One region of the Serratia sp. K1WW1 genome, then DNA from elsewhere that is predicted to be linked to it. Evidence: riboswitches for the same ligand, from Rfam matches in the RefSeq annotation. Region 1 holds a riboswitch; the other holds the start of a gene.
The links. Region 1 has a riboswitch for cobalamin ahead of cbiB (adenosylcobinamide-phosphate synthase CbiB). Riboswitches for the same ligand answer to the same signal wherever they lie in the genome.
Positions count from the first base shown of each region.

Region 2: linked by a shared signal. The riboswitch ahead of btuB (TonB-dependent vitamin B12 receptor BtuB) and the one ahead of cbiB (adenosylcobinamide-phosphate synthase CbiB) in region 1 are both predicted to bind cobalamin.

Region 1 is NZ_CM147697.1:3,582,260-3,585,676, forward strand. Features, by position in the region: gene ACX9GU_RS16270 (cobyric acid synthase) at 1-241, opposite strand, end outside; gene cbiB (adenosylcobinamide-phosphate synthase CbiB) at 291-1,247, opposite strand; cobalamin riboswitch at 1,409-1,601, opposite strand; gene cobD (threonine-phosphate decarboxylase CobD) at 1,824-2,897, shown strand; gene ACX9GU_RS16285 (beta propeller repeat protein) at 2,990-3,417, opposite strand, start outside.
Region 2 is NZ_CM147697.1:5,781,363-5,784,779, reverse strand. Features, by position in the region: gene trmA (tRNA (uridine(54)-C5)-methyltransferase TrmA) at 44-1,144, opposite strand; cobalamin riboswitch at 1,265-1,479, shown strand; gene btuB (TonB-dependent vitamin B12 receptor BtuB) at 1,554-3,417, shown strand, end outside; gene murI (glutamate racemase) at 3,379-3,417, shown strand, end outside.

The sequences.
Region 1 (3,417 bases):
GTTTCAGCAGCACCGGGTTCATTCGCACATCGGGTGCGATACCGGCGGCCTCGGCCTGAAAGATCTGCGCCCGGCCCATCTCTTCGCCACGGGCGGTAATGCCAGAGTTGAGCGCCATATTCTGCGATTTGAACGGCGCACAGCGATAGCCATCCTGCATGAAGATCCGGCACAGCCCGGCCACCAGCACGCTTTTACCCACATCGGATGCGGTTCCCTGCACCATCACACACCGTTTCATGACCTATTCTCCACATCGCGCTGGCTGAGCCGCGCAAACCATTATTATTTCAAGCGCCAAGCCATAGCAGGCGCAACGCTGCAAACAGCAGCAGAGCCAACAGCGAGGCCGTCATCATCAGACGCGTGCTGCGGGGAATATCTGCCAGCTCGATCTCCCGCCGAGCCTCACCGATCCACGGCTTTTCGACCCGCTGACCAAAGTAGTTGTTAGGACCGCCAAGCCGCACTCCGAGCGATCCAGCTACAGTGGCTTCCGACCAGGCGCAGTTGGGGCTGGTGTGCTGATAGCGATCGCGCCAGCCGATACGTAACGCCTGGCGATAGTCCAATCCGTGCAGCCGGGCCGCACAGCTCAGCAGTAGCCAGCTAAGCCGGGCAGGTAACCAGTTGGCGAAGTCATCCATCCGCGCCGACACATAGCCGATAGCGCGGAATTTCGGCGTTTTATAGCCCACCATCGAATCGAGAGTGTTAACCGCTTTATACGCCATTGCCAACGGTGCTCCACCTATCAGCAAAAAGAACAGCGGCGCAATTACGCCATCCACGCTGTTTTCCGCCACCGTTTCCACCACCGCCCGGGTGATTTGCGGCTCTTCCAGTTGTGAGGTATCCCGCCCCACAATCCACGACAGCTTGCGGCGGCTCTCCGCAAGATCGGCACTTTGCAGGGCCCGGTGAACCTCCATGGCCGCCTGTTCCAGGCAGCGTCCGGCGAGCAGGGTATAAATCAGCCAGACCTCCGCCAACCAGCCCAACCACGGGTGGATATGCTGCATCAGCGTTAAAAAGCTCCAACTCACCAGCCAAACCAACCCAACGACGCCCAGCCACAGCAGCCCGCCGCCAAGTTTTAGCGCCCTCTCGCTATGGCAAATCCGGCGGATCGCACGTTGCAACACCGTGATCAGGTTACCGATCCAGCGTACCGGATGTGGCCAGTGCGGCGGGTCGCCTAGCAGGCTGTCGAGCAGAAAGGCCACGAACCAGGCTAGCAGCGTCATGGCACGTACCTTGTAGCGGCGATTGAGACAGTCTGATGGTGGGTTAATGGCATAAAAAAATCCCGACCTCTCGGGCGGGATTTGGGTGTCAACAGGATACGGCCAAGCGGTGCAACATAGCTGCACGTATCTCATGACAACCCCCTTCCCACCGAAGGTGTTGAATGTGTGACCAACTGGCCGGTCTTCTGGCTTAGCGTCATCCTTATCCACTCCCTTCCCAATCCTCAGATCAGTGGCGCAGTGGACTCGTCGGCATCACAGCAGCGGGGGCTGCGGGGGAGTTACACCCCCTTCCCAACCACAACCTGTCATCGTTCAGGGTGTGGGTTATCCAGTTGGCAATAATAGGGTTAATTACCACGTTTTCGGTTCAATGAACGCAACGCTTCAATTTATCACTTAGTTATCATCTCGATAGCCTCGACAATGACCATGCCATAATAACCTGTTGATCTCGCGAATACACGCCAAGATCTGGCATTCACCAGAGCGACAGGTTTGGTTTGCGCCGGATCAACGGCGATTACCCTGTGTTATCCTGCACGCAAACTTGACAGGGGGAATAGCAAAACCGTGAGTGAACATGGTGGTAACGTACTGGAAATGGCGTTGAAAAGCGGCCTGGATCCGGCCGAGATGATTGATTTCAGCGCCAATATCAATCCATTGGGCATGCCCGCCAGCCTGAAGGCGGCGATTATCGAGCATCTGACCAGCGCCGAATGCTATCCCGACGTTGAATACCGGCGTCTGCATGCAGCATTGGCGCGGGTTCATCACTGCCCGGCGGAAAATATCATGGCAGGCAACGGGGCCACCGAGCTGATTTACGCCATCGTGAACCGGCTACGCCCCCGCACGGCGCTGCTCCTAACGCCTGGGTTTGCCGAATACCGCCGGGCATTGCAGCGGATTGACTGCCAGATCGAGGACTACCCGCTGGATGAAGCCGGTGGATTTCAACCCAATGAGCGGTTACTACAGGTGCTTGCCGAGCGCCAACCGGACTGCCTGTTCCTGGCTACCCCCAACAATCCGACCGGGCTGATGCCAGACCCCGCGCTATTGCAGGCCATTGTCGCCTGTTGTCGCCAGCACAATATTGCGTTGATCGTTGATGAAGCCTTTATCGACTTTCTGCCAGATACGCCGGGGCTGATCCCACAAATGGCGGACTATTCACGCCTCTACATTCTGCGTTCATTAACCAAATTCTTCGCCATTCCCGGGCTGCGGCTCGGCTATCTGGTCAGCAGCGATCGTGCTGGCCTGCAACAGATGAAACAGCAGCGCGAACCCTGGACCATCAATGCCTATGCAGCACTGGCAGGCGAAGTGATCCTTGACGATAGCGCCTACATCCAGCAAACCCACCAATGGCTGGCAGAGCAGCGTGCTTGGTTGTTTGACGCGCTGACAGCCTTGCCGCACTTGCGCATCTGGCCAGGGGCGGCGAACTATATTTTCCTACGCTGCCTGCGCCCTGGCTACGATCTGCAACAGGCGTTGTTGCAGCACCGCATCCTGATCCGCCACTGTGCCAACTACCCTGGCCTGTCCACCGACTACTACCGGGTGGCGATCAAGAGCGAAGCGGCCAACCGCAAGCTGATAGCTGCGCTGCAACAGGTGCTGGCAGAGGACTGAGGCATTTATAGGCGTCAAACGTTAACCTATTGAATATCTTTATGGGCGCTGCATGCTGCGTCCGATAAACGGCACGACGACTCTGTTGGCGGTTACGGCGGCGTGGCTGTCTCATACACCAGGCCGTCGCTATTGCCCAACTTTGGGTAATCGTAATCATGGGCTGGAAAGCGGAACAGGCGGTTACGCCAGCGATCAAACTGCACGCGATAGTCATAGCTATCAGGCAGTTTTTTCATTCTTAACCAATGCTGGCCACCATCGGTAGAGACGGTCATATGCAGCGGGTCGTTGAATTCTTTCTCCATCATCAGCAGATTATTGCCCGCATAGAGCCTGCCTAAGGCTTTTTTGCCGGTTTCCAGCAGCGGTTGCAGCGTGCCGTTATCCAGCAACCGGTTCAGGCTATAAAGCCGCCGTGGCTGCTGGCGTAAGACAAAATCAAAATCCCCCTGTGGGGTGATGTCGGCCGCAACGATATCACCGGGTAGCCACTGGCTGGACTGGACTCGTGCGGATT
Region 2 (3,417 bases), 2.2 Mb from region 1:
GCACTTTGCGGAGTGCCTTTTTTGGTTTTTGCGCCCGTCTAGATCAGCGGCGTTCGAGCAATACGCCACATTCCATATGATGGGTGTATGGGAACTGATCGAATAGAGCCAGGCGAGTGATTTTGTGCGTGGCCTGCAGCGTATCCAGATTGGCGCATAGGGTCTCCGGGTTGCAGGAGATGTAAAGGATGCGTGGATAGGTCTGCACCATCTTCACCGTTTCCTCATCCAGCCCGCTGCGCGGCGGATCGACGAAAATCGTTTCACAGTTATAGCTGCTCAGATCGATCCCTTTTAACCGGTTGAACTCGCGAGCGCCGTTCATTGCCTGGGTGAAATCTTCCGCCGCCATACGGATAATCTGCACGTTGTCGATATTATTGGCTGCGATGTTGTACTGCGCCGCCGCCACCGAAGGCTTGGCAATTTCAGTGGCTAACACCCGTTCGAAGTTGCGGGCCAAGGCCAGCGAGAAGTTGCCGTTACCGCAATACAGCTCCAGCAGATCCCCTTTTGAACCTTGGGTCACATCCAGCGCCCATTCCAGCATTTGCACGTTCATGGCTGCGTTGGGCTGGGTGAAGCTGTTTTCAACCTGGCGATAAATCATTTCGCGGCCAGCGACCGGCAGCACTTCGTCGACGTAGTCCTGATCCAGCATGATTTTCATCTTCGAGGCGCGGCCAATCAGCTGCACATCGAAGCCGTCTGAGCGTAACGCGTCACGCAGCGCAGTGGCATCTTGCTGCCATTGTTCGTCCAGCTTGCGGTGATACAGCAGCGAGGCAATGATCTTACCGCTCTGCGTAGAAAGATAATCGATCTGGAACAGCTTGTGGCGCAGCACCGGATTGGGCTTGAGGGCCACCATCAGGGCACTCATCAGGCGGTTAATCAGCTCGCTGGCCGCCGGGAAGCTATCGACGCGAATACGCTGCTTGGTCTGCTGATCGAACATGATGTGGTACATATCGTCCTCATCATGCCAGATGCGGAATTCCGCACGCATCCGGTAGTGACTGACTGGCGAGCGAAACACTTCCGGCTCGGGCGCCGTGAACGGTGACATCATGGTCTTCAGGCGGGCTGTTTTCTCCGCCAGTTGGTCGTCATAGCGTTCAATGGGCAAATTCTCGGGCGTCATGTTTTCTCTCGTCAGGCAAATTGGATCAGCGGGGATTGTAGGGAATCAGCCCGTGAAGTCCAGTTTTGTTGTGGTGCTATTTTGCAACACTGTTGGCAATCTAGACATCCATTTTCATTGATTGTAGCATTGCCATCCGGTCTCAAGCAGCGAGTGAAAAGGGAATCCAGTGCAAATCTGGAGCTGACGCGCAGCGGTATGGGGAAGTCACGGCGATAGCGTTAAATGACGCAGACACTGTCCACTGCAGGATGGGAAGTCATCGCCCGGTGCGGGTTGCCACAGGCAACCGGCAAATCCCAAGCCCGAAAACCTACCGGTGTACGTCGCAATATCCATAGCCGTCGCGAACTACCGGCCGTGGCCCTGCGGCATCCCCAATGAAGTTTGGATGCTTTTTATAATGACAATGATAAAAAATACACTGCTGGCGGTGGTCTCTTCCGCGACGGCATTTTCTGGATGGGCGCAAGATAACACCACGGCTAAAAGTAGCGATGATCTGGTGGTTACCGCCAATCGCTTCCCTCAACCGGTCTCTTCCGTATTGGCGCCTGCCGATGTGGTAACCCGCGAAGATATCGATCGCTGGCAGGCCAAAAGCCTCAATGATGTGATGCGCCGTTTGCCCGGTGTCGATATTTCACAGTACGGCGGTATGGGGCAGGGGTCATCTCTCTCTGTACGGGGCACCGAAGCTCGCCATGTATTGGTTCTGATCGACGGCGTGCCAATGGCCCGTTTGGGGATCAGCAACGGCGTCGATTTTAACCAGGTTCCGTTGGCGCTGGTTCAGCGTGTGGAGTTTATCCGTGGGCCGCGCTCTGCCATTTACGGTTCTGGTGCCATCGGCGGGGTCATCAACATCATTACCCAGACGGATAAAGAGGGCGGCAAAGTCCAGGCGGGTATCGGTTCTAAAGGATACCAGCAGTACGATGGTGCCTTGCGCCAGCGTTTTGATAACACTGTTGCTACCGTTGCGGGCAGCTACCAGATGACCAATGGTTTCAATGTGCAGCCAGGCTCGCCTTATTCGGTCGACAGCGATCGTGATGGTTTCCGTAATAAAAGTTTCTGGGGCGGGTTGGAACAGCAGTTCAATCAGAATTTCTCAGGCTTCGTGCGGGGTTATGGTTATACCAATAACTCGGACTACGATGTCGGCAGTGTACCTTACAGCCCGAAGTACAGTAATGATGAAGACCGCCTGTATAGCCATACCTATGATATGGGGCTGCGTTTCCTGTCTGGGGCTTTCTCTTCTCAACTGACGGGCAGCTATCAGAAACAGAAAGATTACAACTACAGCAGCCAGAATGGCCGTTATGGCATCAGCACTACGCTGGATGATATGGATCAGCGTAACCTGCAATGGGGCAATACCTATGCTTTCGAGCACGGTAGCGTTACCGCCGGTGCCGATTTCCAGCAACAGCGCCTGACTTCTTCCGACAGTTCCTTTGCCGATACCTATAAAAGAGACAACACGGGGCTGTACCTGAGCGGTCAACAGCAGTTTGGCAGCGTGACGCTGGAAGCCTCTGGGCGTGAAGACAAGGCAGGTGACTTTGGTTGGCACGGCACTTGGCAGACCGCGGCAGGTTGGGAGTTTGTTGATGGCTATCGAGCCACTTTGTCTTATGGTACGGGTTTCCTGACGCCGTCATTGGGTCAGCAATATGGCTCAAAACGCTTTGGCATTGATTCCAACAGCAACCTCAAGCCGGAAGAGTCCAAACAGTGGGAAATGGGTCTGGAAGGTTTGACCGGGCCGTTGGATTGGCGTCTGTCTGCTTACCATTACAAAATCCAGAACCTGATCAACTATGATTCTGACCCGGTGACCTATCAGGGGCAGTATTACAATGTGGACAAGGCAACGATTAAAGGCGTGGAATGGACGGGTAGCTTTGATACCTGGATGTTCACCCACCGGTTGACGCTGCAATATATCGATCCGCGTAATGACCAGACCGACGAGGTGCTGGCGCGCCGTTCGAAACGTCAGGCCAAATATCAGTTGGATTGGACGATGTTCAACCTGGACATGGATATCTCGTATCAATACTACGGCAAGCGTTACGACAATATCTCTTCTACTTATAACCCTGAGCAACGCGAATTGCCGAGTTACAGCACGGTCGACGTGAGCGCCTCATATCCAATAACCTCTCAGCTGACAGTTCGTGGTAGAATTGCCAACCTGTTTGATAAAGATTATGAGACGGCTTATGGCTACGCTACTCCAGGAAGAGAGTACTACCTCACTG